Regions from separate parts of the Brevibacillus sp. NRRL NRS-603 genome, predicted to be linked through region 2. Evidence: predicted binding sites of a transcription regulator. Region 2 holds the regulator's gene; each other region holds the start of a gene.

What was found. Region 2 encodes LexA, which represses DNA repair genes until DNA is damaged. Its sites were predicted from a motif close to CGAACATATGTTCG; they were not measured.
Region 1: a site for LexA is predicted at 1,069-1,082, ahead of recA (recombinase RecA). Genes of this name have one in related genera too.
Region 3: a site for LexA is predicted at 1,072-1,085, ahead of ruvC (crossover junction endodeoxyribonuclease RuvC). Genes of this name have one in related genera too.

The regions. Positions count from the first base shown of each region.
Region 1 covers NZ_PXZN01000012.1:923,018-925,288, forward strand. The annotation lists gene recA (recombinase RecA) at 1-982, opposite strand, end outside; gene C7R94_RS11050 (DEAD/DEAH box helicase) at 1,149-2,271, opposite strand, start outside.
Region 2 covers NZ_PXZN01000012.1:747,012-749,282, forward strand. The annotation lists gene crcB (fluoride efflux transporter CrcB) at 1-268, opposite strand, end outside; gene C7R94_RS10515 (DUF896 domain-containing protein) at 365-562, opposite strand; gene yneA (cell division suppressor protein YneA) at 639-974, opposite strand; gene lexA (transcriptional repressor LexA) at 1,137-1,760, shown strand; gene C7R94_RS10530 (DUF456 domain-containing protein) at 1,811-2,271, opposite strand, start outside.
Region 3 covers NZ_PXZN01000013.1:277,646-279,916, forward strand. The annotation lists gene C7R94_RS13140 (hypothetical protein) at 1-700, opposite strand, end outside; gene C7R94_RS13145 (hypothetical protein) at 833-1,024, shown strand; gene ruvC (crossover junction endodeoxyribonuclease RuvC) at 1,145-1,645, shown strand; gene ruvA (Holliday junction branch migration protein RuvA) at 1,642-2,259, shown strand; gene ruvB (Holliday junction branch migration DNA helicase RuvB) at 2,264-2,271, shown strand, end outside.

The DNA.
Region 1 (2,271 bases), 180 kb from region 2:
TCAGGCTGAAGTATTCGCGCACTTTAGTTTCAATCTGTGATGCAATGTGCGGATTTTCCTTCAGGAAGACCTTCGAATTTTCTCTACCTTGGCCGAGACGCTCTTCGTTGAAGGAATACCAAGCACCACTCTTTTGCACGACATCAATCTCAGAACCGATGTCGAGAATGCTACCTTCTCTGGAAATACCTTCACCGTACATGATGTCCACTTCTGCAACCTTAAATGGCGGAGCCACTTTATTTTTGACAACTTTGATCTTCGTCTTGCTACCCAAAATGTCGTTGCCGACTTTGATAGATTCCGCTTTACGAACATCCAAACGAACACTCGCGTAGAACTTCAAAGCGCGTCCACCTGGAGTTGTTTCCGGGTTACCGAACATAACTCCCACTTTTTCACGAAGCTGGTTGATGAAGATCGCAATCGTTTTGGACTTGTTGATGGCACCGGACAGCTTGCGGAGTGCTTGGGACATCAAGCGTGCTTGCAAACCTACGTGAGAATCTCCCATCTCGCCCTCGATCTCTGCTTTTGGCACGAGTGCCGCAACGGAGTCGACTACGATAATGTCTACCGCACCAGAACGCACCAGCGCTTCCGCGATCTCCAACGCTTGCTCACCAGTGTCTGGTTGGGACAACAGCAATTCGTCGATGTTCACACCCAGCTTAGCAGCGTAAACCGGGTCCAAGGCATGCTCAGCATCGATAAACGCAGCTTGTCCGCCTTGTCTTTGCACCTCTGCGATCGCATGAAGTGCTACTGTTGTTTTACCGGAAGACTCTGGTCCGTAAATCTCAATAATCCGTCCGCGTGGGAATCCACCCACACCAAGTGCGATATCAAGAGCAAGCGCTCCACTTGATACAGTAGAAATCTGAACGTTGGAAACTTCCCCCAACTTCATAATAGAACCTTTACCGAATTGCTTTTCTATTTGACGCAATGCACTCTCCAAAGCTGCGCGACGATCTGACAAATGGTACACACCCTTTCAATTTTTCGCTTCTGTTTTGCTTGTCTTCATCATACCTCGAGACAGAAGTGTTTGCCAAGTATTTTTTGCGAACAAATATTCGCATCGTAAAAAAGCAGCCATTTCCTGGTTGTTCCCAGTGAAATGGCTGCTTTGTAGTACTAACAAATTAGGAACGCTTCGCTCCGCGAGGCTTTGCAGGCTCCAGATTGATTCGTTTTCCGTTGATGCGTGTTTGACGGAGTGACTCATATACGAATGCCGCTACCTCTTCTGGAACCTCAACAAACGTGAAGTTCTCGAAAATGTCGATGCGACCTACTGATTTTCCTGGAATACCAACAGATTCAGAGATCTCTCGTACCAAATCCTGTGGCTTCATGTTCGCATTGCGGCCTACGTTCAGGAAGAAGCGAACCATGCCTTTTGCTGCACCCGTCTCACCAAAGTTGTACGCTTCTACTTCCTGCCCTTGTCCTGCTTCTGTATGGAATGCCAGGTGCAATGCAGCAGCAGCTACTTTTTCAGCCGGGTATTGACCTACGAGAGCATCCGCTACCTTTTGATACATATCCGCAATTGCATCGCTTTCCAAAAGGCTAGTCAACTGTTCACGCAGTTGCTCTTGTTTGCGCTCAGCCACTTCCTCCAGGGAAGGAACATTGCGAGAGAGCACTTGTGCTTTTGTCTGCTTTTGGATAAACATCATCTGTCTTACTTCGCGAGGCGTAACCAACGTCATCGCGATTCCTTTGCGACCTGCGCGACCAGTACGGCCAATACGGTGTACGTAGCTCTCAGAGTCTTGTGGAATATCATAGTTGATTACGTGAGAGACGTTTCCTACGTCGATACCGCGTGCTGCTACATCTGTCGCGATCAGGAATTCAATCGAGCCCTCACGGAACGCATTCATGACCTTGTCACGTTGTGCCTGCGACAAGTCGCCATGCAAGCCGTCCGCAAGGTATCCGCGGGACTGCAGCACTTCGGACAACTCATCTACACCGCGCTTGGTACGACAGAAAATGATACCCAGCTCTACATCCTCACTGTCCAAGATGCGGCAGAGGCTCTCTACTTTGTTGCGGTCAAACACTTTGTAGTATACCTGTTCGATCAAAGGCGCCGTTACTTCTTCACGACTTACCGCGATCGTTTGCGGCTGTTTCATGTAACGGGTAGCCAAACGCTTGATTTCTGGCGGCATTGTCGCGGAGAACAGCAAGGTTTGACGCTCTTCTGGCATATGTGTGATGATCGTCTCGATATCTTCGATGAAGCCCATGTCC
Region 2 (2,271 bases):
CTTCTCCCCAAAAAGTAACCACTTCCAAGGAGAAGCTAGAGAAAGTCGTAAATCCTCCCATGACACCCGTTGCAAATAAGAGATAGAGTGTCGGAGATAAAAAACCACGTTCTTTCCCCAGCACGAACAAGATGCCGATGACCAAAGATCCACAAACATTGGCGATCCAGGTTCCCCACGGCCATCCCGGCTGATTTGCGAACAAAGACAATAGGTAGCGCAAAAGAGAGCCAACTGCTCCTCCAACCGCCACAGCTATCCACGCCATCGCTTTCCCTCCCTGGCTATCAAAGCGTTATGTATGTCACAGAAAAAGACACCCTAGCGTCAAGCGAGGATGTCTGTCGTATCAGTAATTGTTATCTTACTGTTTTGGCTTATTTTCTTCAAGGTCTTCCACATAACGGATGGAATCCAAATTTGCTCTCAATGAAAGCTTAACGGCGTCAATATACTTTTGGCGCAATGCTTTTTGTTCGAGCTTTTCCTCTTCAGTCAAACCTTCTTCGCGAGATTTTTTGACCAATTCATTAATGCGTTTAATTTCTGCGTCAGATACCACTGCTGGTTCCTCCCACTCTGTAGTAGTGCCGCTTTATTATACCACATTCGAATGTTCCCGCAAGACAACCGAACACTTACGGCATGTCAGGCATGATCAGAGTCTGACCCGGGTAAAGCCTGTTGCTATCCAAACCGTTCGCTTCCTTGATTTCTATGATATAGTCACGAACATCTGTATGCTGATCTGAGTAGCGAACAGCTAACGACCATAGGCTATCTCCAGATTGTACGGTTACTTCTACACCTTGTGGCTCCTCCATTGGCGAAGAAGCAAACACCAGTTCGGTCAACAAGTAAAAAAAGAGAGTAAATGTAATAAGAAACAAGAGAGCTTGTCCTCTCGTGATACCAAAACGAACACGACGTTCTTCTTTTTTGTCGAAACGATTACGTACTGTTGATGAATTCATAATAATGGCCCCCTCACAAACATACGTTCTGATCATTTGTAACCTCATGATAAATGAGAACATATGTTCATGTCAACAAAGAATCGAACTTATGTTTGTCGAACGCAAGCTCCCATGGTATAATATAGGAAAATATGTTCGAGAAATCAGGGGTGTCTTTCTATGTCAAAATTATCGAGTAGACAACAAGCCATCATCGAGTTCATACGAAAGGAAGTTCGTGATAAAGGGTATCCCCCTTCTGTACGTGAAATTGGAGAGGCTGTCGGACTAGCTTCCAGCTCAACAGTACATGGTCATTTGGCACGCTTAGAGAAAAAAGGCCTCATTCGTCGAGATCCTACCAAGCCTCGCGCCATCGAATTGTTATCAGATGAAGATCGTTTTCAAGACAATTTCGAAGACTCTGTCGTCCGTGTGCCCGTAATCGGAAAAGTAACCGCTGGACAACCGATTACTGCCATTGAGGATGTGGAAGAATACTTCCCGCTTCCGGACAATATCGTGACTTCTGACAAGGTCTACATGCTGCGCGTCTCCGGAAACAGTATGATTGATGCCGGGATTCTCGACGGAGATTACGTAATTGTTCGCCAACAGCACGTAGCGAACAATGGTGATATTGTCGTAGCCATGACAGAAGAAGACGAAGCGACCGTCAAAAGATTTTTCAAAGAAAAGAACCACTTCCGTCTTCAACCGGAAAATGCCACGATGGAACCAATCATTCTGGAGCATGTCACCATTCTCGGCAAAGTCATCGGCGTCTATCGCCTCATTCACTAGTTTCCACATAAAAAAGGACAGCCTCTGCTGTCCTTTTTGTTTTCTATATGTTATCTAGCAATAAAAAACCAGATGATCATCGCAAGTTGCAAGATGACTTTTACGACCGCGCTGCCCAAAAATCCGATCAGTGAGCCTACCCCTGCTTTCACTGCTCGCTCCATCGACTGCTTCTGCACCATCAACTCTACGAGAACGACGAATACGAACGGCAAGATCAGCATACCAAACGGTGGGAAAACGAAAATCCCGAGGATAATTCCGACCGCAGCAGCAACGGACGACCACTTTGACCCTCCATACTTTTTCACGAAGTACATGTTCGTCAGCAAGTCAGCACCGTAAAGCAGAATGCTTAGAACGACCATTCCCCACCAAAAGGATGCTGGCAATCCCGCTCCAGGATCTGCAATAAAAAAGTGATAGAGCAAAAAGCCCGCCCACAGCAAGATCGTATCAGGTAAAACGGGCAAGAAAATTCCTGCGATGCTTAGCAAGAACAATAGCACAA
Region 3 (2,271 bases), on a different contig from region 2:
TGGAGCTGCCGAAAAAGTGGATGCAAAAATGCCCAGGGAATTCATTTCCTTTAATGGCACCAGCGCCATGAGGCATTCCGTGCATGGATGCTGCAAAATAAGTACCGTCTACCTCCACCAGAATGGCTCTGCGCTTCCATGACCATTTTCCCTGATAAATGTTCTTCATGATCTCTGTATCCTTGCGGGTCAACGGTTGAACATCGGCATGGCGACTGCCTGCTCTGCGCTGGACATCAAAACGTTGTCCTGTCTCTAAATCAATCACGGTACCGAACTCCATCCGTTTCAACGTTTTTTTCACCTGCTCCCAGGGAATGGCTTGTGCAAAATGGACTGCTTCTACGGACTTGACCATTTCTTCGATCCTCTGGCGAACATCGTTTGCCAATACATAGCGACGAGGCATTTCTTTTTCATATAGCTGGCCATCGTGATCATATACATATATTCGTTTTTTTACGGTCAATGTAGCACGTACCCAGTGTGGGTTGTAGGAGGCGATTTCTGTGGTAGAGCCCAATAACCGCTTCGTAAGCTGCTTTTGATCACGGAAGGATATGGTTGTTTTGAAGGGAGACTCGGGTGACACCGAAACAGTGACCATGATGTCATTCTTGACTTTGGCAAGCGCAGGGTAAGGCATGAACAGTGCAATTGCGAAAAAATATATACAAAAAATAAGGATTTTGCTTCGCAACAACCAACACCTCCACATCTTATCGTTTCTATAAGCTGTCTGGCTCATGTGGCGTAAATCTTGGTATCATAACGCCAATGCGCTTACGCCATACTGATTTCATACGGTGATCGAAGGAGGAGTCTTTAGACCATGTCTACCATGCCTAGAGGTAGCTACAAAGACCAGTTCCATCAGCGTTTGTACGTTCAGTTGAACCAAGGGCACAACAAGCTCAATTACCAACAGATCAACAAGATCAAAGAGCACATGCAGAGTGGCGTAGACGACTATGCCCACATGCAGCATGATGTGTCGGATTCACTCGGAATGAACAAACACTAACAGACGCCGTATAACCCGTTCCTTTCTAAGGAGCGGGTTTTTATATGGAAATACACGTTCGCTTTTTCAGTGCTTTGTGTTACAGTAGAGAGTAGAATCTTTGCTCACGGAGAGTGGACTATGCGCATTTTAGGAATTGACCCTGGCATTGCGATTGTTGGCTTCGGGGTTGTGGATAAAGAGGGCAGCCAATTGCGTCCCGTCCAATACGGAAGCATTCAGACAGAAGCAGGATTGCCAGTACCGCTTAGATTGAAACAGATTTTTGAGGCAATGCAAAGCCTTCTGGAAACATATCGTCCCGATGAAATGTCCGTCGAAAAGCTTTTCTTTAATAAAAACGTGACGACGGCCTTTACCGTTGGCCAAGCGCGAGGGGTTATTTTGCTTGCGGCAGAGCTGGCTGGTGTGCCGGTCTATGAATATACCCCGATGCAGGTCAAGCAAGCCGTGACTGGATACGGGGGAGCAGAAAAGAAGCAAATACAGGAAATGACGAAGCTCCTATTGCGGTTAAAAGAAGTACCAAAGCCTGACGATGTGGCGGACGCATTGGGCATTGCCATTACGCACGCACAGTTTCGCGCGTTCATTTCCATTTCGGAAGGGGTTCAGAAATGATTGATTTTGTAGAAGGTACACTGAGTTATCTCGATTCGGAATACATAGTCCTCGAAACTGGCGGTATTGGTTATCGACTGTTTTGCCCAAACCCGTACCAATTCGTTCGGTATGAAGGCAGCAAAACCAAATTGTTTACCCACCACCATGTGCGGGAAGATGCCATTCTGCTGTATGGCTTCGCTACCCGTGACGAACGCGATTTGTTCCGCAAGCTGCTTGATGTCAGCGGAATCGGTCCCAAGGGCGGATTAGCTATCCTGGCAGCGGCGACGCCTGAGCAGCTGGTGATGGCGGTTCAACAGGAGAATGTTACCTATCTGACGAAATTTCCGGGGATTGGGAAAAAGACGGCCCAGCGCATTATCCTCGATTTGAAGGATAAATTGGTAGGGTACACACCATCTGCGATTTTGACTGTTGCAGCGGGTGATTTGACAGCAGGGGAGCAAGCTGTGTCCGCACTGAACGAAGCACTCGATGCATTGACTGCACTAGGTTACTCTGATGGTGAACTGCAAAAAATCAGAAACACGCTGTCTGAGAAATCAAAAGAGGGCGATGGTGTAGAAAAGCTCATCAAACAAGGGCTTGCGTTGCTCATGAGGGGGTAGGATTTTGGATTC